3 regions of the Shinella sp. OV683 genome follow, and region 3 is predicted to be linked to each of the others. Evidence: riboswitches for the same ligand, from Rfam matches in the RefSeq annotation. Region 3 holds a riboswitch; each other region holds the start of a gene.
What was found. Region 3 has a riboswitch for cobalamin ahead of ACXHRN_RS21640 (aromatic ring-hydroxylating oxygenase subunit alpha). Riboswitches for the same ligand answer to the same signal wherever they lie in the genome.
Positions count from the first base shown of each region.

Region 1: it holds a riboswitch for cobalamin, as region 3 does, so the genes downstream of both, ACXHRN_RS08810 (ABC transporter ATP-binding protein) here and ACXHRN_RS21640 (aromatic ring-hydroxylating oxygenase subunit alpha) in region 3, are expected to answer to the same signal.
Region 2: it holds a riboswitch for cobalamin, as region 3 does, so the genes downstream of both, bluB (5,6-dimethylbenzimidazole synthase) here and ACXHRN_RS21640 (aromatic ring-hydroxylating oxygenase subunit alpha) in region 3, are expected to answer to the same signal.

Region 1 is NZ_CM173543.1:1,850,205-1,860,419, reverse strand. It holds gene ACXHRN_RS08840 (GcvT family protein) at 1-1,406, opposite strand, end outside; gene ACXHRN_RS08835 (helix-turn-helix transcriptional regulator) at 1,613-2,383, opposite strand; gene ACXHRN_RS08830 (class I SAM-dependent methyltransferase) at 2,467-3,231, shown strand; gene ACXHRN_RS08825 (mechanosensitive ion channel domain-containing protein) at 3,412-5,973, opposite strand; gene ACXHRN_RS08820 (FecCD family ABC transporter permease) at 6,087-7,106, opposite strand; gene ACXHRN_RS08815 (ABC transporter substrate-binding protein) at 7,161-8,120, opposite strand; gene ACXHRN_RS08810 (ABC transporter ATP-binding protein) at 8,117-8,938, opposite strand; cobalamin riboswitch at 9,167-9,379, opposite strand; gene ACXHRN_RS08805 (M10 family metallopeptidase C-terminal domain-containing protein) at 9,559-10,215, shown strand, end outside.
Region 2 is NZ_CM173543.1:3,750,863-3,761,077, forward strand. It holds gene ACXHRN_RS18165 (transcriptional regulator) at 1-39, shown strand, start outside; gene ACXHRN_RS18170 (glycosyl transferase) at 42-560, opposite strand; gene ACXHRN_RS18175 (PA0069 family radical SAM protein) at 684-1,841, shown strand; gene rnhB (ribonuclease HII) at 2,012-2,662, shown strand; cobalamin riboswitch at 2,711-2,890, shown strand; gene bluB (5,6-dimethylbenzimidazole synthase) at 2,935-3,660, shown strand; gene ACXHRN_RS18190 (F0F1 ATP synthase subunit B) at 3,727-4,218, opposite strand; gene ACXHRN_RS18195 (F0F1 ATP synthase subunit B) at 4,233-4,826, opposite strand; gene ACXHRN_RS18200 (F0F1 ATP synthase subunit C) at 4,905-5,129, opposite strand; gene ACXHRN_RS18205 (F0F1 ATP synthase subunit A) at 5,203-5,964, opposite strand; gene ACXHRN_RS18210 (AtpZ/AtpI family protein) at 6,007-6,363, opposite strand; gene ACXHRN_RS18215 (cell wall hydrolase) at 6,634-7,863, opposite strand; gene ACXHRN_RS18220 (hypothetical protein) at 8,181-8,369, shown strand; gene ACXHRN_RS18225 (potassium transporter Kup) at 8,959-10,215, opposite strand, start outside.
Region 3 is NZ_CM173543.1:4,479,162-4,489,376, forward strand. It holds gene ACXHRN_RS21615 (ABC transporter ATP-binding protein) at 1-803, opposite strand, end outside; gene sfnG (dimethylsulfone monooxygenase SfnG) at 895-2,004, opposite strand; gene msuE (FMN reductase) at 2,030-2,626, opposite strand; gene ACXHRN_RS21630 (hypothetical protein) at 2,831-3,073, opposite strand; gene ACXHRN_RS21635 (FAD-binding oxidoreductase) at 3,077-4,183, opposite strand; gene ACXHRN_RS21640 (aromatic ring-hydroxylating oxygenase subunit alpha) at 4,200-5,447, opposite strand; cobalamin riboswitch at 5,573-5,774, opposite strand; gene ACXHRN_RS21645 (OsmC family peroxiredoxin) at 5,939-6,376, shown strand; gene metH (methionine synthase) at 6,661-10,215, opposite strand, start outside.

The DNA.
Region 1 (10,215 bases), 2.6 Mb from region 3:
TTGGCGGCGTAGCCATGGGCACGCTCCCAGCCGCCGAGTTCCATGAAGTAGCCGCCGAGTTCCTTCTCGCGCTCGTAGAAGGGCGAGCGCTTGGCGCCGCGGCCGGAGGCGTAGGGCTCGCGGGTATGGACGGCCGGGAAATACACCTTCTGCGCGGCTTCGAAGCAGCGGCCTTCGATGAATTCCTCGGTCAGCTGGTGTGGATAGAAGCGCGAATAGTCGATCGAGTTGTGGTCGATCTCCGTACGGCCGTCGGTCATCCAGTCGGCGATGAGCTTGCCGTAGCCCGGGCCATCCTTGACCCAGATCGCCACGCAATACCACAGGCCGCGGACCTTCTGGCTTTCGCCGCAGGACGGGCCGCCGGCAGCGGAAACCTGCAGCAGGCCGTTGAAGGAATGACCTTCGTTGTAGCCGATTTCACCGAGGATCGGCGTCAACTCGATTGCCTTTTCGAGCGGCTCGAGGATCTGCTCCATCTCGAGATCGCGCTGCGAGGGCGAGAGGCGGGCCTCGTTCTTTTCAAGGATATCTCTGGGGTGGCAGAGGCGCGGATTGGTCTGCTCGTAATAGCCCCATTCGATCTGGCCGCCCTCGGTCGTCTTTGGGTCGCCAGTGTCGCGCATGTAGGCCGAGTTGCCCTGGTCGCGCAGCAGCGGAAAGCCGATTTCCTTGCCGGTGCCTTCGAACTCATTGTAGGGGCCGAAGAAGGTCAGGGGATGGTCGACCGGCATGACCGGAAGATCCTCGCCGACCATTTCGGCGATCAGGCGCCCCCAGATGCCGGCGCAGACGATGACGTGGTCGGCCATGATGGTGCCGCGGTGGGTGACGACGCCCTTGATGCGGCCGTTCTCGACGATCAGAGACTTGGCTGGCGTGTTGGAAAAGGACTGCAGCTTGCCGGTCTTTTCGGCAGCATCCACCAGCTTGCCGGCAACGGTCTGCGAACGGGGAATGACGAGCCCGGCATCGGGATCGAACATGCCGCCCATCACCTTGTCTTCCTCGATCAGCGGGAACATCTGCTTGATCTCGGCAGGGTCGACATAATGGGCGCGGGTGCCGAAGGCCTTGGCGGAGGAGAGCTTGCGCTTGATCTCTTCCATCCAGGAGTCGTCGCCGGTGCGGGCAACTTCGAGGCCACCGATACGAGCGTAGTGGCCCATCTTCTCGTAGAAATCGATCGAATACTGGGTGGTCCATACCGACAGGAAGTCATGGCTCGTTGTGTAGCAGAAGTCCGACGCATGCGCCGTGGAGCCAATGTCGGTCGGGATGCCCGATTTGTCGATGCCGACGATATCGTCCCATCCACGCTCGATGAGATGATGAGCGATGGAGGCTCCCACGATGCCACCCAACCCGATGATGACGACTTTCGCCTTTTGCGGAAACTCTGCCATTTGCCTTACGATCCTGATTGATGTTGAGGACGGATTTTGGGGTCTGCGACATCTACGCGTTCCCGAAAATCGAATTGAGAGGACTATGATGAAGTCGCAACAAGGCTAGCCGCTCGTTTGCGACATGAGAAGGGGATCACGCGACTTGCCAGAAAAAAACCAAATCGTGACGCAAATTCGCTATTCACCGAACAGGCGCCGAAGAGTCAGGCAGGCATCAGGAAGACCAGTTTGTAGTCCGGGCGATCCGAGGGACGAAGCGTGTGCTGCTCGAACGTGAGCATGCCGCGCTTTGCATGCGAGAAGGTTCGGGAGCCACCCTCACGATCAAGCACGCTCTGTTCCTTCCAGGTCCGCGCAAAGAAGGGGCTTGCCCGCTTCAACTCATCGAGCAACGCATTCATTTCGGGATCGTTGAAGCTGTGGCTGTAGTCCGCACGCAACTCCGCCAGAACCCGCGCCGCGCGGTGTTCCCAGGCGGGAATGAGTTTTTTCGCCACGGGATCCAGAAAGATGAAACGCAGCAGGTTTCGCTGGCAGCCGTCGCAGAGCCAGCCGTCGAACAGTTCCGCTGCCGCCTCGTTCCAGCAGCAGGCATTCCAGAAGCGGTCTAGCCCATAGGCGGGATGCTCAAGCGAATCGACCACCGCCCGCAGCGATGCCGGCGCATTGTCGGTGTCCTCATGTGCCTCGGCGTCTGGATCGCGTCGACCAGCCAGGTCGAACAGATAGACCCGCTCGGCCCGCGTCAGTCTCAATGCGACCGCCAGCCTGCTCAGCGCCTGTGGCGAGGCCTGCACCTCCCTGCCCTGTTCGATCCAGGCGCACCAGGTCGCCGAAATGCCGGCGCGCACCGCAAGCTCCTCGCGGCGGAGACCGGGCGTTCGCCGCCGTCCCGCCGGCTGTTCGGGCGTCAGCCGCTCGCGATGCGCACGCACGAATTCCCCCAGCAACTGTCTTTGATCGTCATCCAGCATGGGATCACTTATACCAGGATAAACTGTCATCTTGTAACAGAATAATTTTCAGGCATGCTCTCTCCAATCCAAAGGAGAAAATGATGAAACCCGCCCATGACAGAAACGTCCAGAACCAGTTCGGCCCGCGCGCCACGGCCTATGTCGAAAGCGCCGTCCACTCGCAAGGTGAGGACCTGATCGCGCTCGAAAAGATCGTCAGGGACATTGCTCCCCACCATGCGCTTGATCTGGGCTGCGGCGGAGGCCACGTCGCCTATACGATGGCGACCTATGCGAGGCAGGTCACGGCATCGGACCTGTCTGCCGACATGCTGTCGGCGGTCGCCGAGACTGCACGGTCGAGGGGTCTCAGCAACATCGAGACGGTCGAGGCATCCGCCCAGGATTTGCCCTTTAACGACGGCACATTCGATTTTCTCGGCTGTCGCTATTCCGCCCACCATTGGTTCGACATCGAGCAAGGCCTCCGTGAAGCGCGCCGTGTACTGCGGAAGGGCTCGACGGCGGTCTTCATCGACGTCTATTCGCCTGGTCGCCCGTTGCTGGATACCCATCTGCAGGCGATCGAACTGCTGCGCGACACGTCACATGTCCGCAACTATACGGCCGCGGAATGGACCAACATGCTGGCGCATGCCGGCTTCACGGTCAGCGCTACGAAGACTCGCCAGGTGCGGATGCATTTCGAGACCTGGATCGCCCGCATGGCGACACCGCCTGTCTACGAAAAGGCGATCCGGGCTTTGCAGGAAGCCGCGCCCGCCGAGGTCCGCGAGCATTTCGCCATCGAGGCCGACGGGTCGTTCATGCTCGACATGCTGATGGTCGAAGCTGTCGCGGCGTAAGGCACGTCAGACTACTGACAAAGTCTCCGTCGTCATCCTCGGGCTCGTCTCGAGGATCTGCCACCGTGAAATATAATCATCATTTTCAATTACTTAATGAGTCGAAGTAGATCCTCGCCACAAGGGCGAGGATGACGATGCGGGGCTGTACAGGTTTATCAACAAGCAGGTGAGCGCTGCTTAGCGCGCGTCATCCCCATCGCCATCATCGCGCGGGCCGTTGTCGGGTGTGTTGTCGCCGTCCGCATCGTAATTGTCATCTGACCGGTCGAGATCCCTTGCCTTGGCCTCGGCCTGCTTGCGGCTACGTTCACGTTGATGGCGGATGTTCCTCGCCGCTTCAGGTGAAAGCCCTTCGGTATCCTCCAACTCGCCCTCTCGTTCAAGCCGCACGCTAAGCTCGCGCCGCGGGAACGGAATCTCGATTCCCTCCTCCTTGAAACGCTCGAGGATGGCGATCCGCACGTCGTTGCGCACGGGACCACCATTGAGAATATCCGCCAGATAGAAACGCAGCTCGAATTCCAGCGCGAATTCGCCGAATCTGAGAAAGCTGACATTCGGCTCCGGCACCGTCAGGATTGTCGGATGCGCATTGGCGATTTCCATCAGGATTTCCATCACTTGGCGCGGATCGCTTTCATAGGCAACCGAAACCGCAACCTCGCTGCGCGCCAGCGAATTGCGCAGCGTCCAGTTGCCGACGGCAGCGTTGATCAGCTGCGAATTCGGCACGATGATCGACTGGTTCTGGAAGGTCTCGACTTCAGTGGCGCGCACGGAAATCCGGCGCACAAACCCCTCCGTCGGTCCCGCCACGATCCAGTCGCCGACCTTGAAGGGACGCTCGGCCAGCAGGATCAGGCCCGAGACGAAATTCTGCACGATCGTCTGCAAGCCAAAGCCGATACCGAGCGAGAGAGCACCGGCGACCAGCGCAAGGCTGGACAGGTTGATGCCCGCCGCGGAAATCCCGATCAGGCCGGCAAGCGCAATCCCGACATAGCCGAGTGCGGTGTTGACCGAGTTGCGCACGCCCATATCGACATGCGAGCGCGCCATGACATTGCGGTCCAGCCACTTCTGGAACCAGCGGGTGCCGAAATAGCCCGCCACGAACAGCAGCAGACCGACGAGAATGCCGAGCAATGATATGGTGATGTTGCCGATCTTGATCTCGGTAAACAGCCGCACGAACAGCGCCCAGATATCCTCGCTGCGAAATCCCCATTGCAGCATGATCAATGGCAGGCCGATGATCGTCACCAGAACATAGATCGCCAGGCCGATCACCAGCCCCAGCTGGTCGAGTTTGATGTCATCGAATTTGTGATTTTCGGCAAGACGATGCCCGGCCGCCGTGTCGCGGAAGACATTGTGCTTGGAGATTGCATGACCGGTGAGAAAGCCGATGTAGATTGTGATGAGAAGCGCACCGGTAATGACGATCTGCGTTGAGGCGAATTGCGCAAGCCCGATATAGCCGACCAGCGCAGTGATGATCAGCGCAATTCCGCCGATCAGGAAGACGACCCGGATGAAGCGAGGCCATGGGAGATCAGGGCCTCCCGCCGGGTCTCGCATCGGCCGCACGAAGGCCAGGGCGATCAACAGCAGGCCAATAATGACCGAGGACAGGAAGCCGCGGGCAACCGAGAGCGCAATTGGAGAATCGAGCGCTTCAGTCGCCTCGCCGGCAAGATAGCCGATGCCGTTGATCACGGCCATGATTGTCACGTAAGCGAGCAGGATCTGCGCCCCGCGGTCAGACACGTCGATCAACCGCCAGGCTGGCTTGCGCGGCGCCACGATCGATCGCGCCAGCTTGTAGACGAAGTAGATACCAGCGAGCACCCACATCAGTGCCTGGAATATCTGCGCGATATCCTGGCGCAGGACATTGAAGTAATTGAGCAGGAACAAGCTGGTAATCACAAAGCCCGCAGTGGCGATATTGGGAATGAGGGTCGACCAGAAGGCTCTGGAAAGCCGGGTGATGTAGGCAGGGTTTTCGTCCTGCTCTTCCCTGCGGATCAGCGGCGCAAACGCCCAGCGCACCAGCCACATGAAAATCATCGCCGCACCGAGCGACAAGAACAACGCCGAGAGCAAACTGCTGCGCTTGTAGTTCCACATGAAGTCCAGCGAAGAACTCGTCTTGGTGACCAGTTCCTGGCTCTCTCCGCGCGCTGCTTCGACAGTCTCTTCGAGCAATTGCGGCGTAACCTCGGTGCGGCGCAGCAGGGTCTCGGTGAAAAGCTTGCGCCTCAAATCACTGATATGGGTGGAGAGTTTCGTCGCAGCCGTGTCAAGCGCTTCACCATCCGTGAGGATAGTGTTCATCTGGGCCTTCTCGCCCTGCAGGCGCTTGCGGTCGCTGGAAAGGCCAGGATTCTCCACAGGCTGGCCTTCGTCAGGCGCCTTGCCGATCTCGTCCAGCCGCTTGGCGACCAGATTGTAGCGATGCTCGAGCGATCCCATCGCCGTCGAGATGGCCTTGCCGATGCTTTCGGCCTGTATCTTGAGCTTGGAGAGCTGCGCATCGGCGGTTGCCGCTTCATCGACCTTCTTCTGCAAGGCCTCCAGCGATTGGCCAGCCTTCTGAAGATCCGCCTTTACCTGCTCCTGCAATGCTGCGACAGCGGCGACGACCGCACTCTGCGACTCGCCATCTTCCTGCGCGAAGGCAGGCGTAGCGGTCGTCGCACCCAGTGCCAGCCAGCCGGCCAACAGCTGGATCATCAGGAGTTTCGTCACCGTCGTGAAGCTGTGCAAGTCTCAAGTCCTCGTCATCTGGTTGCCAGCGGCGCTGCCCGTTCATGAAAGAAAAGGCCCTGCACGGCAAGCAAAATCCGTCAGTCCGACCGGCTGAGGATCCAGATGAATGCCAACCCGCCCGCCAATCCCGTCACCACGCCGATCGGCATATCCTCGGGCGCCATGACGATGCGCGCCACGAGATCTGCCCAGATCAGCGTCAGTGCCCCCGTAAAGGCGGAAAGCGGCAACACCTTGGCATTGTCGCCACCGACCACCAGACGCACGAAATGCGGCACCATCAGCCCGACAAAGCCGATCGCGCCGGAAAATGCCACCATCACGCCGGTCAGCAGCGCAGTAACGACAAACAGCGTCATGCGAAACCGAACGACCGGAATGCCGAGCGTGGCTGCCGTCTCGTCGCCCATGGCAACCGCATTGAGCGCGCGTGCATGCGCCATCAGATAGGCCAGCGTCGCCCCGAGCACGACAGCGGGAAAAATGAGCTGCGGCCATTGCGCCAGACCCAGCCCGCCCAGCATCCAGAACACCACCGATTGGGCCGCGCGCGGATCGCCCATGAAAACCAGCAGGTTGGCGAGCGCCGTGAAGATGAAAGCCACCGCCACGCCTGCCAGAACCAATCGGTCCGCCTGCATGGAATTGGTGGCTCGCGCCACCAGGGGCACCGCCATGATGGCAATCAACGCGCCGCCGAAAGCAAATAGCGGGACGGTCAGCAATCCCAGGAACATGCCAGTATGCAGCAGCGCCAGCACAGCCCCGAACGCCGCCCCCGAGGACACGCCGAGCAGATGCGGATCGGCCAGCGGATTGCGCGTCAGCGGCTGCAGCACAGCCCCCGTCAACCCGAGCCCCGCCCCCACCAGCGCACCCAGCAGCACACGCGGAAACCGCACATCCCAGACGATGCTCTCGCGCCCAGCCGACCATGTCGCGGCGAATGTGCCGGGCGAGACCTTGTTGATGACGATCTGCCAGACGGTGACGAAAGGGATATCGGCGGCGCCGAGGGAAACGGCTGATGTAATGGAGAAGAGTGCGAGGAGGATGAGGATAAGCGAAATCAGAAAAGTCGGAAGGCGGCGGGACATCAACAGGTGCCCCACATCGGGGCCTTGCGCCCGGGTGTGCTCAGCATGCAGATCTCACGTCCCCTTCGGGTGAAACGCCCTGGCCAGCCGCGCGATCGCGTCGATATTGCGCGGGCCTGGCGTTGCCTCGACGTAATCGAGCACCACGAAACGATCGTTCTTCACCGCATCGATGTTTTTGAAGGCCGGATTGTTCTTCATGAAAGCGATCTTCTGTTCGGCCGTTACCTCGCCGTAGTTGACGATGACGATCACCTCCGGGTTCTTGTCGATCACGGGCTCCCAAGAGACTTCCGTCCAGCTCTTCTCCACATCGTCCATGATGTTGGTGCCGCCCGCCGCCTTGATCTCGGCAGTCGGAATGCCGAAGCGACCGGCCGTAAACGGCTTCTCCTCGCCGGAATCATAAACGAACACCCGTACCGGCCGGTCGATCTTGCCGATACCAGCCTCGATCCCGGCGAGCTGTTGGCGGTAGCCATCGACCAGTGTTTGCGCCCGATCCTCGACATGGAAGATCTTGCCGAGATTGATGAGATCGACATACATGTCGTCCATCGTGGGCTTGTTCTTCGCCATGATGTGGATGCAGCTTTCGGTGAGTTCATAGACCTTGATGCCGAGCGGCTCCATCGTCTCGGGCGTGACGTCTCCGCCCACCTTCATGCCGTAGTTCCAGCCCGCGAAATAGAAATCGGCATCGGCATTCAGCAACACTTCCTTGCTCGGATATTTCGGCGACAGCTCCGGCAGCTCCTTGACGCCCTCGCGTAATTTCGCATCAAGCGTCTTCCAGCCGGACACGCCGGTATAGCCGACCATATGGTCCTGCAGCTTCAGCGCCAGCATCATCTCGATGAGATTGACGTCATTGGCGATCGCCCGCTTCGGCACATCGGCAAAGGTGACATCGCGGTTACAGCTCTTGACGGTGACCGGCGCGGCGAGCGCAGAAGTGGCAAGAAAGACCAGCGCCGCGGCGCTCGCAAAAGCTAGAAAAGGCTTATAGATCACGCAATTGCTCCTATTTGTTCAGAGATTGTGTCAGAAAGCGAAAAGGTAAAACGAGCCTGCTTGCTCAAGCCGCCGGCATGCGCAGTCGCACTCACCCCGAAAGCCTGGGAAATGTTGCTCGCGGTGAGCACGTCACGCGGCTCGCCGAAGGCGACGAACCGGCCATGATCGATGATCGCCGCCTTGGTGGCGAAATCGGCGGCCAGATTGATGTCGTGCAAGGTGGTGATGATGGTGATGCCGAGCACCTTGATGCGCTCGATCACTTCAAGCTGATGGCGAATGTCGAGATGATTGGAGGGCTCATCGAGAACAAGCAGTTTGGGCGATTGGGCAAGCGCTCGCGCCACCAGCACCCGCTGCTTCTCACCGCCGGAAAGCGTAGAAAACTTGCGATCCTCCAATCCCTCAAGGCCGAGATGGCCCAGCGCATGCGCGGCATGCTGATGATCGGCGTCCGACCAGCGCGTATAGCCCTTGCGCCAGGGAATGCGCCCCATCAGCACGATATCGCGAACGCTGAAGGGAAAATTCGCCGGCGTCTCCTGCAACACCACAGCGATGATACGCGCCACGTCCGAGGGCGATTGCGCCCAGATGTCCTGTCCACCCAGTCGCACCATACCGGCATTCGGCTTGATGGCACGATAGAGGCAGCGCAGCAGCGTCGACTTGCCGGCGCCGTTCGGCCCGACGATCACCAGCCGATCACCGGGCGCCACCGAAAAGCTGATATCCCTGATCAGGCTGTCGCGTCGACGCGGTGCCCAGCTGAGACCCGTAACGTCGAGGCTGACTCCAGAGGTGACGCAACTCATCGGCCCCGCCCTCCGAGAACAGGTTCCATGCTGCGACCAGCCGCCAAGAGACGTCGATATGTCAGGTCATGCGGGGAGATCCGCAGCCGAAAGCGTGCGGTGAAATGATCTGCTCGATCCATGAAGTGCCTCCCGGAGCCTGTCCGGAGGCAAAATTCCATGCAGAGATGCGGACGCAAGGCGCCGTCCGCGCAACCATGTATTTTCCATCGGAACACCCCGTCCGTTGCGGTTTACGTCGAGATGGCAGGTCTCCTGGCTTGCGGGTCGCTGTCGGTTTGCGCCTTCCCGGCTTGCGCCAGTGGCAGAATGCAAACAGACTCACCGCTCACAGTTGCGGGGGCAGCCACGGAATAGGACCCCATTTGGGTCATCCCTACCGTGTTCCCTTTTCAGCCACCGCCCATTGTCTTGGCGGCAGCACCATCGCGGTCATCACTGCCATGCCCTGCCGGCGAAGACAAGATGAACTTCGAGGAATCTCATCCAGCATCCGCTTCATTCGCAATACGTTATGATATTACATAACGTCAATAGTCCTATGCGAATTTTAATGTTCCACGCACAGGTCCTGTTTACCCCTGCCCGATATCATCGCGGCACCATCCAGGGATCGCCGTATGCTGAAGTGGAACATCATCTCCGATCACAAGACCTACAGCACCGAGCGTTTCGAGCTGCTGGTTCTGCTCGAAGGCTCGACCTCACTGCCCTATGTGGATTCGGTGGGCGATGCGACCATCGGCATCGGCTTCAATCTGGTCTACAATCTCGACCCGGTGCTGAAAGCGATGATCGGCGCCAAGCACTGGAGCAACACATTGCGCGACCGGCTCGAGGCGCAGATCGACAAGGACTATTCGAGCGGCCAGAACACCACGCTTCGCGCCAATCTCGACAAGGTTATGGCCGACTGGCACAACAAGTACGACAGCGGCGTGCCGACGACCTTCGCATTCAAGAACGACGCCCAGATCACCAGGGCGCTCGATGCCATGGACGATGACTATGACGACCACATCGACAACTGGATCTCCGGAATTCCCGAATCCAGTGAACGGTCCGCCCTGTTCTCGTTGTGCTGGAATGCGCCCAGCATGCTCGGCCCAAAACTAAAAGCCGCGATCGAAAGCGGTGACCGCGCCGAAGCGTGGTATGAGATCCGCTACAATTCCCTGTCGAGCAGCCTGCCCGCCTCGGTCAAGCCAGCCATTGCCTATCGAAGATATGTCGAGGCCGACGAATTCAATCTCTACGACAGGGACGGCAGCGTTAGA
Region 2 (10,215 bases), 730 kb from region 3:
ACACAGGGCATCCACCTCGCGGTCGACGCGGCGGCCTAAGCCTAACGACCCTGCCGGATGACCCAGGCGGGGATCAGTTCCGAACGCAGTTTTTTCACCGATGATGCCCTGGCGAGCGCCGTCAGGTCCATGCCGGGCCGCGCGAGCGATGCAGCCTGGCGCTTTGGCATCAGGAAGCCGAGTTCCAGCACACCTGCCCTCGATGTCAGCCGCTTGAAGAACGGCCGGCGGAAGCGGCGCGACGGGGAAAAGCGCGCCGGCGACTTGCCAAGGGACGCATATTCGAGGATTTCCTCGATCCAGCCGGATTGCGGCCGCGCACCGGGTTCGAGCAGCATGACCCACTCGCCGCGCGCTGCGCGCAGCGTTTCGTGCAGGTCCCATTTCTCCAGGAATTTGCAGCCGGCGGCATCGGCGACGGCCGCCGAGCCATCGCGCGAACCGTGATCGAGTACGATCACGTCGCTCACCAATCCATCCACCGCACCCGACACCAGCACGGCGAGCGTATAGGCGAGTTCCGGCTCGTTATCCCGGCATTCCAGCAAAACAGTCAGCATTGCTTACCTTTAGAGGAAGGATTTGAAAAATGCGAGTCATGGATTTTGTTCTTGCAATGTTCTCTTTTTCACGATAGGAAAATAATCAGGACGAGGCAAGGAATCGCCTCACTGGAGACACCCATGATCAACATGTCGCTTGCGCGGCAGGCTGCTTTTGCGCCTGCCAATACGGCAGAGATTGCCGATAGTCTTCTCACCGAAAGCGGCCTCAGGATCGAGATCGACCGCCGTCGCGGGCGCGCTGCCGGCATCAATCCGGCAGGCCGCTTCGAGCCGCAGGAACGTGAAGTGCTCGACGATGGCTGGCAGACGCTGGAAAGCCTCGATCCATTCAAGACTGAAGTGCAGGTGGAAAAGCCGCGCAGCATCATCGCCCGCAACGACAGTCCGGACATCCCTTTCGACCGTTCGATCAATCCCTATCGCGGCTGCGAACATGGCTGCATCTATTGCTTCGCGCGGCCGACGCATTCCTATATGGGCCTGTCTGCAGGACTGGATTTCGAGGCCAAGCTGTTTGCCAAGCCGGACGCGGCCAGGCTTCTGGAGCGCGAGCTTTCCAAGCCGGGCTACAAGCCGAAGACGATTGCCATCGGCACCAACACCGATCCTTATCAGCCGATCGAGAAGGAATGGCGGATCATGCGGCAGATTCTCGAAGTGCTGGCCGCTGCCAACCATCCCGTTTCGATCGTGACGAAATCGGCGCTGATCATGCGCGACATCGATATTCTCAGCGGGATGGCCGAGCGCGGGCTTGCCAAGGTGGCGCTGTCGGTGACGACGCTCGACCGCAAGCTGGCGCGGCTGATGGAGCCGCGTGCCTCGACGCCCGCCCGGCGGCTGGAGGCGATCAGGGCGCTCAGTTCGGCCGGCGTGCCGACTGCTGTCATGGCTGCACCGATGATCCCGGCGCTCAACGATCACGAATTGGAGCGCATCCTCGATTCCGGCAAGGCGGCCGGTGCGACTGAGGCAAACTATATCCTGCTCAGGCTGCCGCTGGAGGTGAGTCCGTTGTTCCGCGACTGGCTGCTGAGGAATTATCCCGACCGCTACCGGCATGTGATGAGCCTGATACGTTCGATGCGCGGCGGCAAGGATTACGACGCCGAGTTCGGCAAGCGCATGAAGGGCGAAGGCCCCTATGCGTGGCAACTCAATCGCAGGTTCGAACTGGTGATGAAGAAGCTCGACATGCGCAGACGCGGCATTCAGCTGAATACCGATCTGTTCGTGCCGCCGAGTGGCGCAGGCGTGCAGCTCAGCCTGCTGTAACTGATTTAAAGCTCTTCAGCGCCCGGGCTCCATCCCTGCCCCGCGAGCACCGGCGCTGAATGACCGTGCGGCCCGCCATCCCCCGCCTTGGCCGGCCGCGCCCCTGTTCTGGAATGCCGCCCTCATTCCAGGACTTGCAGGGAATCGGGAGAACGTGTCAAACCACCCGCATGAAACGGCACGCTCTCACCGATTCCCTCCCCTTTCTGGAGGAAGACCCGCAGCCGACTTTCCTGATCGAGGAAGGCCTGGTGCGGGACGGATATGAATATGTCTGCGGTCTCGACGAAGCCGGCCGTGGGCCGCTTGCCGGTCCGGTGGTCGCCAGTGCGGTGATCCTCGACCCGCGCAACATTCCCGAGGGACTGCATGATTCCAAGCAGTTGACGGCCGCGAGGCGCGAAGAGCTGTTTGAATTGATTCTGGCGACGTCGGAAGTTGCCATTGCCTCGGTCAGTGCCGCCGAGATCGATAGGACCAACATTCTCAAGGCCAGCCTGGAGGCGATGCGCCGTGCCGCACATTCGTTGCACCGTCGACCGAAGTTTGCGCTGATCGACGGCCGCGATGTCGCACCCGGCCTGCCCTGTCCGGCCAAAGCGCTAGTGAAGGGCGATGCCCGCTCCTTCTCGATCGCAGCTGCCTCGATCGTCGCCAAAGTGACGCGCGACCGGATCATGGCCGCAGCCGGCAATCGCTTTCCGGGTTACGGCTTCGAGTTCCATGCCGGCTATGCCACCGAGTTCCATCGCAACGCCATTGTAGAACTCGGCCCCTGTGGCATCCACAGGATGACATTCCGGCCACTGCGCAAGGATTGATCGCGTCATAAGGCGCCGCCGGCAGATTGCCCTTCCAGTCTCAAACCTGCTAGACAACAATTGTTCGGTGCCCATGTGAATGGGAGAATCGGGAAGCGGGTGCAAATCCCGCGCGTGCCCAACGCTGTAAGGGGGACGGAGTTCGCTGATATGCCACTGGGAAACCGGGAAGGCGGCGATCTCCGGATGAACCCGAGCCAGAAGACCGGCCGGACATATCAGGCTTGAAAGCGCGGACGGCTTTCACAGCAGCCAATTGTCGGGGTAAGACAATGCAAGGCAATCATGCGCGCCATCTTTCGATGGCCGGTCCATTTTCCGAATCCGAGACGGCGGCCGTCTATCGCGCCATTCATTCGCGCCGAGACGTGCGGAATGAATTCCTAGCCGATCCCGTGCCGGACGCGGTGATCCAACGGCTGCTGACGGCAGCCCATGCCGCGCCATCGGTGGGCTATATGCAGCCGTGGAATTTCATGCTGATCCGCGACGAGGCCAATCGCGAGGCGGTCCACAAGATCTTCCAGGATGCCAACGACGAGGCGGCCGACCAATTGCAGGGCGATCAGAAGCGCAGCTACATGGCGCTTAAGCTCGAAGGAATTCTCAAAGCGCCATTGAACATCTGCATCACCTGCGATCGCAAGCGCGGCGGCGATTTCGTGCTGGGTCGCACCCACAATCCGCAGATGGATCTCTACAGCACCGTTTGCGCGGTGCAGAATTTCTGGCTCGCGGCGCGGGCCGAAGGGATCGGTGTCGGCTGGGTCAGCATCTTCGATCACGAGCGGCTGAAACAGCATCTCGGCGTTCCAGACAGCGTCGAGATCGTCGCCTATCTCTGTGTCGGCTATGTCGATCAGCTCTACGTCAAACCCGAACTGGCCGTGAAAGGCTGGCGTGAGAAGATCGCGCTGGAAAAGCTGATCTTTGAGGAACGCTGGCCGGAAGCCTCTCATGTCCTGGGGTTCTACCGAGAAATCGCCTGCAGGACGTAAAACGGCAAGAAAAACCCCGCCTTGCGGACAGGGCGGGGTCAGTTCATTTCCAGAACCAGATCGAGATCAGTTCAGGCGGGTCTTCACCTGGCTGACGGCGTCGTTGAACAGGCCACCGGAGATCTTGCTGTCGACATTGCTCGAGATCAGTTTCTCGGCGGCAGCGACTGCCAGATCGACAGCTGCGGCGCGCACGGCGTTCACAGCTTCGGTCTCGGCGTGCTTAATCTTCTGCTCGGAAAGCGCCGTGCGACGGGCTACATATTCCGCTGTTTTCTGCTTGGCATCCGCTGCGATCAGGTCGGCCTCGCGCTTGGCGGCGGCAACGATCTCGGCAGCTTCCGCTTCCGCATCCTTGCGCTTCTTCTGGTATTCAGCCAGAAGCGCCTGGGCTTCGTCACGAAGCTGCTTGGCAGAATTGAGTTCGCCTGCGATCTTGCCGGCGCGCTCGTCGAGGCTCTTGGTGATCAGGTTCGGAACCTTGAGGTAAAAGATTACCCCGAGGAAAATGACCAGTGCCACCTGTGCCCAAAGCTGGGCCCATGCTGTTGCATCCATGATGAACCCTCCGGTCAGCCCTTGACAGCCTTGACCGCAGACGCGGCATCGGCCTTGGTTACACTTACACCAGTCAACTGCTCGACGATTTCCGCGGCAGTGTCTTGGGCGACGGTTTCGACCTCGGAAAGCGCCCTGGTCTTGATCTCGGCGATGCTGGCTTCAGCACCGGCAATTTTCTTGGCCAGATCGGCTTCGAGCGCGGTGCGCTCCGCACTGGCCTTGGCCTTTTCAGCATCGCGTGCCTGAGCAGCGATCGCCTGTGCCTTGGCGCGGGCCTCGGCCAGTTCCTGCTGGTATTTCGCAACGGCAGCGTCGGCCTCGATCTTCATACGATTCGCTTCGGCGAGATCGGCAGAAATGCGTCCTTCGCGTACGGCGATGATGCCGCTGAGGCGCGGGGTCACGAACTTGGCAACGAGGTAATAGAAAACACCAAATGTAATCGCCAGCCAAAGCAGCTGCGATGGAAAATGGCTTGGGTCGAACGGCGGGAACGACTCCTTATGCGGCACACCGGTTTCGGTATGTGTCGCATCAGCAGCGTGCGTTGCCGCCTCGCCTTCTGCGGCCGTGGCTGACAGAGCATAGGCTGTCGTCACAAACATTCCTACCTCCAAGGCAAGGATACGGTATCAAAACGGGTCACGAGAGAATCCCTCGTGACCCAATGCTTGAAGAGCCGATCAGCCGAAGAGGGCGAGCAGAGCGACGAGCAGCGAGAAGATGCCCAGAGCTTCCGTAACGGCGAAGCCGAAGATCAGGCGGCCGAACTGGCCGTCAGCTGCCGACGGATTGCGCAGTGCGCCAGCCAGGTAGTTGCCGAAGATGGTGCCGAGACCAATACCTGCGCCACCCATGCCGAGGCAAGCGATACCTGCGCCGATGTACTTTGCTGCTTCCGCGTCCATTTTGAACTCCTTCAATTTTCAGTTGTTGCGGCTTATTCCAATGGCGGGCGCAAACCCGCCGGTTTTTCAATACTCAGTGCCCCGGATGCAGTGCATCGTTGAGATACAAGCAGGTGAGAACTGCGAAGACATAGGCCTGCAAAAAGGCCACCAGGAACTCGAGAGCGGTCAAAGCCACCGCCATGGCGAGAGGCAGGATTGCGCCGAGATAACCTACGACAGCGGGTACGTGTTCCAAGGTTCCCAGCGTGAAGACGAAGCCTGCAAAGACCTTCAGCGTGATGTGACCCGCGAGCATATTCGCGAAGAGACGAACCGAGAGGCTGATCGGACGGGAGAGGAACGAGATTATCTCGATCGCTGTGACCAGCGGGATCAGGATCATAGGAACGCCCGACGGCACGAAAATGCCGAAGAAATGAAAGCCGTGCTTGTAGACGCCATAGATCACGACCGTCAGAATCACCAGCATTGCCAGCGCGAAGGTGACAATGATCTGCGAAGCGACAGTAAAGAAGCCGGGAATCATGCCCAGAAGGTTGGACACAAGCACAAATATGAAGAGCGAGAAGACAAGCGGAAAGAACCGCATGCCACCACTGCCGGCACCATCCTTGAGCATCTTGGCGATAAATTCGTAGGAAAGCTCGGCGATCGACTGGGCGCGACCCGGGATCACAGCCTTGGCCGACGAGGCCCACATAAGAAAGGTCACGGAGACCAGAACGGTCAGAACCATGAACAATGCAGAATTGGTGAAATCATAGTTGCCCAGCTCAACAATCGGGTTGATATGGAACTGGTGGATCGGATCTACCTTGTCGGGGCTCGCCACGTCTGCTCTCTCTCACTTGTATCCCACGCGCTCGCTTTCGCGTCAGCGCTCGTTATTCCGTTTGCGACTTTCCCCCAGCCTGTCCACGGGATGTGGCGAATTCACCACACCAGCCGATCGCAACACGTTGAGGACGCCTGCACAAAATCCAAGGAGAAGAAAAACGATCAACCCCCACGGCTTGGTCGAAAGCACCAGATCCAGAAGATAGCCAATCATTGCACCCGCAATGACGGCACCGACGAATTCCGAGGAGAGTTTGAGCGCCTGCGAATAGCCCTTGCGAGCATCATCCGCGGTAGCGTCGTCCTTGCCTACCCCATCCGTCCGCGCCTTCCCTAACTGGTCACTCAGTCGGTTCCGGCGTTCTTCCAGACTGTCCTTGCGGTCGGTCTCCATCCTTGTCTCCTCACCTACCGGGGATTAACCCAGCATTTACAGCCACGCAAGGCCGACATGAGCCAATTCGGAAACTTGCAGACCCCCGCCTTCAAGCCGCGTGCAACATAGTTTCACACTTCGTGATAGTCAAGGCAAAGAGAGGATGTTAATTTTAGGATTTTAACCAATATAAAACAATGACTTAGAGACCACTTAAATCTTTTGTGGGATTTGTGGCTCAACAAATCTGGAAGACGGGCAGGAATCGCTCGCGTCTGGCTGCAAAGATCAGCTCCAGCCGCCGCCATAGGTGCGGTAGAAGATGTGCAGGCCGATCTTGCTGACCCGCTTCATGGTCGGGGCCCAGTTGGGACGCACATAGACGGCATGATAGTGGGTCGAATCCGCCACATCGTCGAGATAAATCTTGCCGGCGGTCACGGCGAGCGCGATTTCCTGGGCGGTCTTGTACTTGAAGCGCGACCAGACGATGTCCGGAATGCGATCGCAGGCAAAGGAGAACTGGCAGCGGTTGCGCCAGTCTTCGTTCTGGTAAACGACACCACAGATGCTCTTCGGATAGGTCGGATTGCGGACGCGGTTGAGCACGACCTGCGCGACGGCGGCTTGGCCCTTCAGAGGCTCATTGGCGGATTCGAAATAGATGGCGTTTGCCAGGCACTTCTGCTCCTTGGCGGTAAACACCGATGCGGGCAGGACATTGGCAGCCCAGGAATGGTCGTCCTTGCTGATCTGCGGGATAAAGCGATCCTCTGTCTTGTTGGCGAGAATCGAATCGAATGGAGAGATATTGGCGTAGTCCGGTTCGGGATTGGCATAGGCGGTTGCCAGACTGTCGGCCTTGTCCGAGGTCACCAGGCTCGCGAGCATCACCGGCACGCCGAAATCGCGGGTCTTCGCCTTGAGCTCATGGAAGGCCATGGCGATATCGAGTTCCTTGCCCTTGATCTCCGGCTTGACGAAAGCCGTCAGCTGGGTTTCGGAGCGCATGGGGTCGAGCAGGTTGGCCTGGCGGTCAAGAATGCTGCCGGCATTGAAGAACTTCGGCGGAACCGCGCGCTCAACCGATACGACGCGGCCCTTCTTGAGGTGACGGGTGACACGCGCTTCGTCCGGCGTATCGGGAACCGGCTTTGCTTCGAGGCTGACTGCGATGCGCTTGCCGTTCTCAAGAACGATGCCTCGACCGGCCGGATTGAACTGGCCCTTGAGCGGCTGGCCGTAGATCAGTTCCTCGGAATGGATCGATCCGGCCGCAGCGCTCACCATATATTGGCGCCAGCTCTGGGTGCCTGCCGTCTTGCTCGACAACATGGCCGAGACGTCGGCCTGGGCTGCGATGTTGGGGAAGATGAAGACGCCGGCCAGGGCGAAGACGGTGGGCGTGGCCCATTTGGAAACACTGAGGCGCGCGCGATGGGACGCCAATTTACGCTTCAACACGGGAACGCTACTCCACGATTTCAATGCAGGAACAGTTTCCCGAAAATGAACCATTAACCTTGATGAGTGGTTAACACGTGCATTTGTGGCGTTTGAAAGGCTAATTTAGTCGCGGGAAACAAACGGGCGGCGACGGCCCGTCGGGGACGCTGAACTGCCCAGCCGACTTCGAAATCGGGCAAGGGCCTTGATTCTGCTTGCTAAGAGGCCCGCCAAAACCCCTTGCTCCGCCTAAGGTCAGGGTCGCCACACGAAATTTTTCCATATGCGAACTTTATGCGTGAGCCCCAAATCTCAGATCGAAACCAGATGCCGGATCCGTCTAGTTTGCGCCGGTGCGGATCATGTTCGCATGCAATAGAAGGATCGAGATGATGTTTTCCCGTTACGGCGCCTATGACGTTGCCCACCAGATCACACAGAAAAAGGCATCGGTCCCGCGAGAGACTACGGCGGCAGCGCCGACGGCATCCGCCGAGATTGCCATGTTCGTGCGACTGGGTGCGGTGACCGCAGTATTTTCTGCTGCGCTTGCGTGCATTCTGTGGGCGGCGCACTGATCCGATGGGCAGGAGGATTGACGCGCCGGCATCCGCAGCAAGATGCCACTTCACGATAGGCAGGGACACCCAGGGACGCTGGACTGCATCTGACGACAGCGGACTCTTGTCCCAATGCTTCGCCGATCGCGCCTCAGCGATCCATTTCGCCATGGTCCAGTGCGACTATGCGCCGGCGGCTGTTCACTGTTTGCCGGAAGAAACAACGCTCACGGCGGATCCACTTTTCCATGTCAGGCGGAAAGCCGTACCGGCTCCCGCAGGCCGACGCCTGTGACACCCCATAAACCGGGACCGCCTTTGGGCCCAACCCGGTTGGAGATCCCGGCCGCTGCAAGCACCATGGCACGCGCCGGGATCTTTTCGCTCCCGCATACGAGGCACCGATGCGCACTCCACAGACAGGGCAAAAGCCCAATCATCAGCGGCAAAATTCAGCGAAGGCGGGGACAGAGCTCGCAAACGCGCTTTCCCGAAAAGTCCGGGAGATGATCTCGATCGCCATGATCATGTTCATCGCGCTTGCAATAATCGGCGGAATAGCCGTCCTCTTCGCGTGAGGATCGGGCGGCTGATCTCCGGACGATCACTAGACCGTCACATGGGCGCCGAGCTCGACCACCCGGTTTGCCGGCAGGCGGAAGTAATCCGACGGATCGGTCGCCGCGGTTGCCAGTGCGATGAAAAGCCTGTCCTGCCACGCCGGCATGCCGGAATTCGCATCCGGAATGAGCTTGCGCCGGCCGAGATAGAACGACGTCGACATGATGTCGAATTTCAGCCCGGCCTTCCTGAGATGGGCCAGCGCCTGGGAGACATTTTGTGTCTCCTGGAAGCCGAAATTCAACTCCAGCAACTGGAAATGCTCGGACAGCCGTTCGATCCTGCCACGCTCTTCGATCGGCACGCGCGGCCGGTTTTGCGTCTTGATCGTCAGGATGATGTTCTGGCTGTGGATGACGTGGTTGTGCTTGAGATTGTGCAGCAGCGCCGCCGGCGTCGAACTCGGATCAGAGGTCAGGAAGATCGCGGTGCCCGGCACCTCGATCGGTCCATGCTCGGATTTCTTTTCCAACGATTTTACGAAGCTTGCGAGCGGAATGTTCGTTCGCCGGGTCTTGTCGAACAGGATACGGGTGCCGCGCCGCCACGTCCACATGATGACGATGAAGCAGGAGGCGATCAGCACCGGCACGTAGCCGCCATGATGCAGCTTGGTGAGGTTCGAGCCGAGGAAGATCGATTCGACGAAGAACAGCGGTGCGATGACCAGCAAGGTCTGGAAGCGGTTCCACTTCCAGAATATCCGCACGAAGTTATAGAGCAGAATGGTGGAGACGACCATGTCGCCGGTGACCGCGATACCATAGGCGACCGCGAGCGACTCGGACGAACGGAACATCAGCACAAGCGCCATGACGCCGAACAGCAGGATAGTGTTGACCGCCGGCAGGTAGATCTGGCCGGTGTTGGATTCCGACGTGTGGTAGATTTCCATGCGCGGCAGGAAGCCGAGATGGATCGCCTGGCGAGCGAGCGAGAAGGCGCCGGTGATGACTGCCTGGCTGGCAATGATCGTGGCAATGGTGGCAAGGATGACAACCGGCAGACGCGTCCATTCGGGAAACATCAGGAAGAACGGATCCGAAAGGCCTTCAGGATGGCGAAGGACATAGGCGCCCTGCCCCAGGTAATTCAGGATCAGCGCCGGAAAGATCAGACCGAACCAGGCAAGCCGGATCGGTGCCTTGCCGAAATGGCCTAAGTCGGCATAGAGCGCTTCGGCACCCGTTACAGCCAGGAAAACCGAGCCCAACACGATGAAGCCGACAAGGCCGCTGTGAGC
Region 3 (10,215 bases):
AGCACGGCGATGCTGTCGGAGAGGCCCATGACCACGCCGATATCATGTTCGATCAGGATGACGGTCGTGCCGTAGCTTTCGCGGGCGGCGCGGACGAAGCCGGCCATCTCCTGCTTTTCGGTGGCGGTCATGCCGGCCATCGGCTCATCGAGCAGCAGGATCTGCGGATTGGGAACCAGCGCCCGGGCGAGTTCGACCCGCTTCTGCAGGCCATAGGGCAGCGCGCCAGCAAGCTTTTCTGCGACATCGCCAAGATGGAGGAACTCGATGATCTGTTCGGCACGTTCCCGCGCCTCTCTTTCTTCGCGGCGAGCGCGGCCTATGCCGATGGCCTGGCCAAGGAAGGTTGAACGACGAGCGAAGGCCAGGCCGGACATGATGTTGTCGAGAACCGTCAGCCCCTTGAACAGCGCCAGATTCTGGAATGTGCGCGCGATGCCCAGGCGAGCGGCTTTCTGCGCCGGCACCTGACGAAAGCTGCGGCCATTGATGTGAACGCGGCCAGAATCCGGCTGGTAAAGCCCGCACATGATATTAACGAGCGAACTCTTGCCGGCACCGTTCGGGCCGATAATGGCGCGGATCTCGCCGGATTTGACGGCGAGATCGACATTCGACAGCGCCGTTACACCGCCGAAGGAAATCGTGATGTCCTCAAGCGCCAGGACTGGTCGTTCCTGAAGAATGACCGCCTCGGCCTTCTCGACCGTCCGAGCTCTCGGCTCGGCATGCGGCAGCGAAGGATATTCGCGCAGCGTCGCCGTGCCATCGAGGGCCGAAAATGTGTAATGCGCGTCCAGCATTTCGTTCTCCCACATCGCTCGGAGCAAGGCTCCGCCGTCGCAGTTCGCGCAGGCGCGCGAACCACCTTTTCAATTCCTGTCGGAAACTCTGTTACTCGGCTGCGGCCAGCGTCCGTTCTTCCTCGGCTTCCAATTCGCGGATCAGCGGGATGACGTGCTTGCCGAAATACTCCACCTCTTCCTGGAAGTGCAGGAAGCCAAGCAGGATCAGGTCTGCACCAGCATTCTTGAGGCCGATGACGCGCTCGGCCACCTGTTCGGGTGTGCCGATCAGGTTGGAGCGGAAACCGTCATTGTACTGGACGAGATCCTGGAAGGTGGATTTCGCCCAATTGCCTTCCTTCTCAGGCGAAGCATTACCGGCATTCTGGACTTCATGATGGAAGCCCTTGACCGCATCGGGAATGGCCTTGTCGATGATCTCGGCCAGCAATTCCTGCGCTTCCTTTTCAGAGGAGCGGACGATGCCGAAGGCATTGATGCCGATCTTCGTCTTCCAGGGCTTGCCGAACTGCTTCTCCTTGGTGCGGATATCATCGACCTGGGCTTGCAAGCCTTCCGGTGTGTTGCCGTTGGTGAAGTACCAGTCGGAGACGCGCGAGGCCATGTCTCGCGCGGCGCGGGACGAGCCACCCTGGAAGACCTGCGGCAGGTCGCCGAGCGGCTTCGGGCGCATCGTGTAATCGGTGAAACGATAGAAGTCGCCGCGCAGGTTGAAGTTGTCCTCGCTCCAGATGCCTCGAACGGCGCGGATGAATTCCTCCGAGCGGCGGTAGCGCTCGTCATGGTCGAGCCAAGGCTCACCGATGGCGGCAAACTCGCCCCGGAACCAGCCGGACACGACATTGATGTCGACGCGGCCATTGGTGAGCTGGCTGATGGTGGCGATCTGCTTGGCGAGCAGCGCCGGCGTCCACGGACCCGGCAAAACGGCGGCGATGACGCGGAGTGTTTCCGTCGCGGCCAGCAAGGCATGCGAGAAGGACACCGATTCATGCTGATTGTCGGCTCCGTAGCCGGCGGTGAAACGAATCTGGCTGAGCGCATAGTCAAAGCCCGAGGCCTCGGCGATCTGCGCCAGCTTGCGGTTATAGTCGATATCCCAGCTGGTGCGCTGTTCGATCGAGCTGATTACCAGCCCGCCGGAGACATTCGGCACCCAGTAGGCAAATTTCAACGGTTCTTTCTTGAGCTGCGTCATAGCTTTCTCCATCCACACTTAAAGTTCACGCCCGGAGACGCGTTTGCCCAACCGGGCCTTCCGAATTGGCCTGGGCGATCAGGCCCGGCGTTGCTGGCACGATGGCGTCGAGTTCCCGCACTGCGGCTTCGATGCGCTTGGCGATTTCGGGATTCTTGACTGCATAGGCGTCGAAGTCGCTCTCGAGTGCATAGACGGCGGTGGGCAGCGTCAGCGCCTTGAAGAAACCGAACAGTGGCCGGAGCTGATGCTCGGTCACCAGCCCATGCAGCGGGGTGCCGCCGGTTGCGGCGAGAATCACCGGCTTGCCGATCAGCGACTCGAAATGCACGAGATCGAAGAGATGCTTGAGCGCGCCCGAGTAGGAGGCGCGATAGACAGGGGAACCGACCACGAGAATGTCGGCGCTTTCGACTGCCGCGACGATTTCCTTGCCTGCATTGTCCAATTGGTCCGAGCGCAACGCTTTGAAAAGGACAGGAGCGGCATCGATCAAATCGATCTTGCGCGTCTCGATCCCGAAGCGGTTTTCGATCGCCAGCAAAATTGCATCCACCAATGATGCAGTGCGCGACGGCGTGCGGACATTTCCGGAGATACCCAGGATCTTAAGGCGCTGCATCAATGCGGTTCCAGTTTCAAATTCACATAATACATATATTTAATAGATTTTATTGGCAAACGAAAATATTCCAGCCGACCCGGGGATGACGGGACCTTTGTTGCGGAAATTTGGCTTTAAAGAAAAAAATTACCGAAAGAGCGCATTCCGTCGCGCAGCGACCTGTGGTCAAAAAATGCCATTCAGACCAGAGGTTTACACATTTCAGTGCTGCAACCGGCGGCGGGAAGGCCGGGCCTGCGATGGAAAATGGCTTGCCTGCTCCAGCATGGTTCTGAGGCGAAGCGTGGTCTCGCAGATATGTTCGAGGCGATTGAGCCCCACGATTTCACTGCGCGCGGCCTGGGCGACATCGGCGTTATGCGGCAGTCGCAAGAACCAGGCGAGAAACAGATCCTCGGAGGACGCCGACTTGTGACTATCCAGCTGGTCTGCCGCCACATCCATGCTCTACGCCTCGATTTCGACCGCGGTCAGCGGTCGCGAGCAGCAGGCGAGGATGTAGCCGTCCTCGATCTCACGATCGAAGATGCCGCCATTGTGGTTCATCTCCACCTCGCCGGAACGTTTCCTGACCTTGCAGGTGCCGCAGAGACCGGATTCGCACGCTGCCGGGATTCGCACTCCGACCGCTCGAGCCGTCTGCAGAACCGTCTGCCCCGGCGCGCAAAGCGCTTGTTCGCCAGAGCCGAGGAAGCTGACGGAATGCCGAAGGCCGATCTCCTCGCCTTCGACCGCATCGTCATTGGCGGGCTTCTGCGCGGTCTCTGTGAGTGCGGTGGCGCCAAAGCTTTCCTGATGATAGCGGCCCATGTCGAAGCCTTCGGCGCGCACGATGTTACTCACCGCCTTCATGAAGGGGTCGGGACCACAGCAGAAGATCTCCCGGCCGATGAAGTCGGGTGCCAGCATCGCGAGCTTCTGGATGTCGATGCGTCCCATCAGGCCAGCCCAGGGCGTGACGCCCGACCGCGTCTCAGGCAGGAAGCCGAGCTTGAGGTTGGGCATGCGGGTGGCGAGATGTTCGAGCTCGCCTCTGAAGATGATGTCCTCCGGCCGACGCGAGGAGTTGATGAACGTGACGTCGGTGCCCGGTGCACAATCGGCAAGCCAGCGCAGCATCGACATGCCAGGCGTGATGCCCGAGCCGGCCGAGACGAACAGATATTTCCTGGCGGGACTGCGGCCCAGGGTGAAATGCCCGCTCGGTCCATAGGCGCGTACGCGGCTACCGGCCCGGACGTTGTCGAACATCCAGCGCGTGCCGATGCTATTCGGCTGCGCCTTGACGGTGATGGCGATGGCATAGGGCCGCGAGGGCGAAGACGAGATCGTGTAGGTGCGATGCAGGTCGCCGCCTTTGGCCCTGAGTTCCACCGTGATGAACTGCCCCGGCATGTAGCGGAACCAGCCGCCGCCCTCCACCGCGAAGGTGAAGGTCTTGACGTCAGGCGCCTCGTCGATGACGCCGGTGCAAACCAGCATCTGGCGGGCAGAATTCCAGGGCTGCATCTCATCGAGATGCGTCGGTGCCGAAACGGTGCTCATCACGTTCATCGCCATCTCCTATCGATCAGGCGACGGAGCGCAGGGCGGGCTTGCCCAAGCCGGCGAGGCGGTCTTCCATGAAGCTCGAATACCACTCGACGAACTGGGCGACGCCGCCTTCATGCACTTCCGAATAAGGGCCGGGCTGGTAAGCCGGCGAATGGATGCCGAAAGCGTTTTCCTCGACGATCTGGCGATCCTGGTCGTTGGTCTCGGTCCAGACATGGGTCAGTTCTTCGAGGCGATAGTCAATGCCTTCAACTGCATCCTTGTGGACCAGCCACTTGGTGGTCACAGCCGTTTCGGTGGCGCTGATCGGCATGACCCGGAAGGTGATGGCGTGGTCGCTCAGCACATGGTTCCATGTCGTGGGATAGTGATACAGCAACAACGAGCCGATGCGATCCATGTTGACCTGGTCGGACAGCCGCATCTGCACGGCCTTGCGGCCCGAGATCGTGTAGCTGATCGCATCGCGCAGCAGCGGAACACGCGTCGTGCGGAACTGGCCGCGATCGTCGATCACGAAGGCGCTCGGCAGGCCGGCGGCCTCGCATTTCTCCCAATGCGCAGCGATTTCCGGATCTTCGGCAGCGCCATTGACGCCAGTGACGCTGGGCGCCTCGGGGAAGGTCTTGCAAAGCTCGGGATGGTTGCCGGCGCAATGGTAGCATTCGCGGTTGTTTTCCCAGACGAGCTTCCAGTTGCCCTTTTCGATGATCGTGCTCTCGAAGGCGATCTTGGCGTCGCGCAGGCGATGCGGCAGGAAATAGGGTTCCATCGTCTTGGCAAACGGCGCGAAATCCATCGGCTCGTCGGCAAGACAGATGAAGATGTAGCCGCCGGCGTTCTCGCAGGCCACGGGCTTGAGGCTGAAATTCGACGTGTCGAAATTGTCGCCCATCTGGCGGGCATAGAGCAGCTGTCCGTCGAGCTCGTAGGTCCACTGGTGATAGGGGCAGACAAGCTTTGCAGTCGAACCCCGATGCTCCTGGCAGACGCGACTGCCGCGATGGCGACAGGAATTGTGAAGCGCATTGATCTTGCCGTCATTGCCGCGGACGATGACCACCGGATAGGCGCCCACCTGCACCGTCATATAGTTGCCGGCATTGGGGATCTCGCAATCGTGGCCGATGAACAGCCAGTCCTTGTACCAGATCTGCTCGAGGTCCATCTGATGATAGGCCGGATCGATATAGAAGGGCTGATCAAGGCTGTAGCCGGGTTTGCGGGCTCTGAGCCGCGAGAGCATTTCGGATGGAATGTCCATGGTCGGTCCTCGTTATTGCAAGGACTGGGCATGGTGGACTTGAGGGAAACGAGCGCCCGCAAACAGGCCGGACAGACATCCGGCAGTCACAGGTCATCCGTCTCTTGACCGCCCACCGCGATCAGTCGAGTTCAAAATCCGAGGCTGGTTTCCGGGCTCCGAAGTGGTCCGGCCGGACCCTTGCAACTCCTTCCCAGGTTTTCACCCAGTGGACTCCCGTTGCAAGCACACTTCGCTACCGTTGCGGGGGCAGCGCCGGAATTACACCGGCTTCCCAATTCTCCGAGCGGATCCAACCCGCCCAGCACCTCGATGACGTTGATATGACCATAGGCATTGCGACATCGGCGGTGCATTTGCGACATCGAGATGGCGCCGTGGAAACAAAATTATAGAATGCGAAAATAGCTGGCGCGAGGCCCAACCAATTTGCCAACTTATGCGTTATGTTTCGTCGGCTTTACCGCCCATCAAACCCAATGGAGGACGTCATGAAAAGAACCGCACAGGCAATCTGGCAGGGCACTCTCACCGAAGGCAGTGGCACCCTAAGCTCGCTCAGCGGCGCACTTTCCAGCCTGCCCTACTCGTTCAAGGGTCGATTCGTCGATGAATCCGGCCAGTCCGGCACCAACCCCGAAGAGCTGATCGCGGCTGCGCATGCCGGCTGCTTTGCCATGCAGCTCTCGCATTTCCTGGCCGAAAACGGCACGCCGGCGACGAAGCTCGACGCGACGGCCACCGTCTCGTTGGAGCCGGATGCAAGCGGCGGCATGTCGATCAAGTCGAGCAACATCACGCTTGTCGGCACCGTGCCGGGCATAGACGAGGCAAAGTTCAAGGAACTGGCCGACAAAGCCAAGGCCGGCTGCCCGGTGTCGCGGGCGCTCGGCGCAATCCAGGTCGGGCTGGATGCCAAGCTGGGGTGAGTTTTGAAAAGGCTGCGAACCGAGGGACAATCTATCGCCCCTTATCGTTGCCGCATTTCACCCCTCACCAAGCGCGTCCAGTGATCGGCTTCGCCTCTCACGGACTTGCTATCCTCTCCCACAGGGGGAGAGGTAGCGTGCCACAAGCTTCGCCCTTGCTTGAGGCAAGACAGTTTCGCGAGCCTACCTCTCCCCTTGTGGGGGAGGATACGAAGGCCGGGTAAGCGTAGCGAACCCTTGGCCGGAGTTGGTGAGGGGTAAATTCCCCTGCCAACGTATCGCTCTCACTCCGCAGCCAGCGCCACAGGAGCCGGCACATAATTCAGCACGGGCCCAAGCCAGCGCTCGACATCAGCTATCGGCATGTTCTTGCGGGCGGCATAGTCCTCGACCTGGTCCCGCTCGACCTTGGCGACGCCGAAATAGTAGCTTTCGGGATGGCTGAGGTAGATGCCCGAGACCGAGGATCCCGGCCACATCGCATAACTCTCCGTCAGGCTGACGCCGGCCGCGTTTTCAGCATCCAGCAGCTCGAACAGCGTCGCCTTTTCGGTGTGATCGGGCTGCGCGGGATAGCCCGGCGCCGGACGAATGCCCTGATAAGGCTCGCCGATCAGGTCTTCGGGCTGGAACGTTTCGTCAGCCGCATAGCCCCAAAACTCCTTGCGCACAACTTCGTGCATGCGCTCGGCGAACGCCTCGGCGAAGCGGTCGGCGAGCGCCTTGACCAGAATCGACGAATAGTCGTCGTTGGCGCGCTCGAAGCGTTCGGCAATGGCCACTTCCTCGATGCCGGCCGTGACCACGAAACCGCCGAGATAATCGGCCTTGCCGGAAGACACCGGTGCGACGAAATCGGCAAGCGCGACATTGGCCTTGCCGTCACGCTTGGTCAGTTGCTGTCGGAGTGTGAAGAAGGTCGCCAATTCCTCGGCTCTCGTTTCATCCGTGAACAGCCTGACGTCGTCGCCAACAGCATTGGCAGGCCAGAAACCGATCACGGCCCTGGGCGCGAACCATTTCTCCTCGATGATCTGCTTCAGCATCGCCTGCGCGTCATCAAACAGTTGCCGGGCTGCAGCACCCTGCTTTTCATCTTCGAGGATGGCGGGATAGCGGCCTTTAAGCTCCCAGGTCTGGAAGAACGGCGTCCAGTCGATATAGCGCGCGAGATCGGCGAGATCCCAGCCATCGAAGGTTTTCGTGCCGAGGAACGAGGGCTTGGGCGGCGTATAGTGGGTCCAGTCGATTTTGTGGGCATTGGCGCGCGCGGCCGTAAGCGAGACGCGCTGCTTGGCGGACTCCGCCTTGTGATGGGCATCGGCCACCTTGCGATATTCGGCCTGGATGGTTTCGACATAGCCGGGCTTCATCTCTGCGCTCAGCAGGCTGGAGACGACGCCCACGGCGCGCGACGCATCGGTGACATAGACCGTCTGCCCCGCCTCATAGCGCGGATTGATCTTTACCGCCGTGTGCACGCGGCTGGTGGTCGCGCCGCCGATCAGCAGGGGGATGTCAAAACCCTGCCGTTCCATCTCGGAGGCGACATGCACCATCTCGTCGAGCGAGGGCGTGATCAGGCCGGAAAGGCCGATAATATCGACCTTCTCGTCCTTCGCGATCTGCAGAATCTTCGCCGCCGGCACCATGACGCCGAGATCGATGATCTCGTAATTGTTGCAGGCGAGCACGACGCCGACGATGTTCTTGCCGATGTCGTGGACGTCGCCCTTGACTGTAGCCATCAGGATCTTGCCGGCGGTCTCACGCTCGCCGATGATTCCGTTGGCGGCATTGGCAAGCTTCTCCGCCTCCATGTAAGGCAGCAGTACCGCCACCGCCTGTTTCATGACCCTCGCCGATTTGACCACCTGCGGCAGGAACATCTTGCCCGCGCCGAAGAGGTCGCCGACGACATTCATGCCGGCCATCAGCGGCCCTTCGATGACATGCAGCGGACGCTCGACATTTTGGCGGGCCTCCTCGGTATCGAGGTCGATGAATTCGGTGATGCCGTTGACCAGCGCGTGTCCTAGCCGCTTCTCGACCGGCCATTCACGCCATTTCAGATCCTTTTCCTTGGCCTCCTTGCCGGCCGTGCCCTTGTAGCGCTCGGCAAGTTCCAGCATGCGCTCGGTGGCGTTGGAATTGCGGTTGAGCACCACGTCCTCGCAAGCCTCGCGCAGTTCCGGATCGATGGATTCATAGACCGCCAGCTGACCGGCATTGACGATGCCCATATCCATCCCAGCCTGGATGCAATGGTAGAGGAACACGGCATGCATCGCCTCACGCACCGGCTCGTTGCCGCGGAACGAAAAGGAGAGGTTCGAGACGCCGCCGGAGATATGCACATGCGGCAGCGTGGCGGTGATATCGCGCGTCGCATTGATGAAATCGACGCCGTAATTATTGTGCTCCTCGATGCCGGTGGCGACGGCGAAGATGTTGGGGTCGAAGATGATGTCTTCGGGCGGGAAACCGGCCTCTTCGGTCAGCAGCTTGTAGGCCCGGGTGCAGATCTCGACCTTGCGGGCATGGGTGTCGGCCTGGCCCTGCTCGTCGAAGGCCATGACCACGACGGCCGCGCCATAGGCCCGGACCAATCTGGCATGGTGCAGGAACGCTTCCTCGCCCTCCTTCATCGAGATCGAATTGACCAACGGCTTGCCCTGAACGCATTTCAGGCCGGCCTCGATCACTTCCCATTTGGAGCTGTCGATCATGACGGGAACGACGGCGATATCGGGTTCGGCGGCGATGAGGTTGAGGTATTCGACCATCGCCTGCTTGGAATCGATCAGGCCCTCGTCCATGTTGATGTCGATGATCTGGGCACCGTTGGCGACCTGATCGCGCGCGACGTCGAGTGCTGCAGCATAGTCGCCCGCCGTGACCAGCTTGCGGAACTTGGCCGAGCCGGTGACGTTCGTGCGCTCGCCGACATTGACGAACGGAATTTCCTTGGTCAGCGTGAAAGGCTCGAGGCCAGACAGCCGCATCAGCGGCCCATGCTCGGGAACCTGGCGCGGTGGATATTTGGCCACCGCCGCCGCAATCGCTCTGATGTGATCGGGCGTCGAACCGCAGCAACCGCCGACGATGTTGACGAGGCCGTCGCGAGCGAATTCCTCGATCTGCGCGGCCATGAATTCCGGGCTTTCGTCGTATTGGCCGAACGCATTCGGCAGGCCGGCATTGGGATAGGCGCAGGTCAATGTGTCAGCGACAATGGAGAGTTCGTCCAGATGCGCACGCATTGCGTTGGCACCGAGCGCGCAATTCAGGCCAATCGTAAAGGGGTTCGCGTGGCGCACCGAATGCCAGAAGGCCGTCGGGGTCTGGCCCGACAGCGTGCGCCCGGAGAGATCGGTAATGGTGCCGGAGATCATCACCGGCAGGTCGACGCCCTTTTCCGCAAAGATCTCCTTGCAGGCGAAGATTGCCGCCTTGGCATTCAGCGTATCGAAGATCGTCTCGATCAGGATGAGGTCGGCGCCGCCATCGATCAGGCCGCGCAGCTGCTCGCCATAGGCGATGCGGAGATCGTCGAAGGTGACCGCGCGATAGCCGGGATTGTTGACATCCGGGGACATGGAGGCCGTACGGTTGGTCGGACCGAGCGCGCCGGCCACGAAGCGGCGCTTGCCGTCGATCGCCTCGGCGCGAATTGCCGCCCGCCGAACCAGCCGGGCGCCATCGCGATTCAGCTCATAGACCATGTCCTGCATGCCGTAGTCGGCCTGGGCGATGGAGGTCGAAGAAAAGGTGTTGGTCTCGATGATGTCGGCGCCAGCGAGTGCGTACTGGAAATGAATCTCCTCGATCGCAGCGGG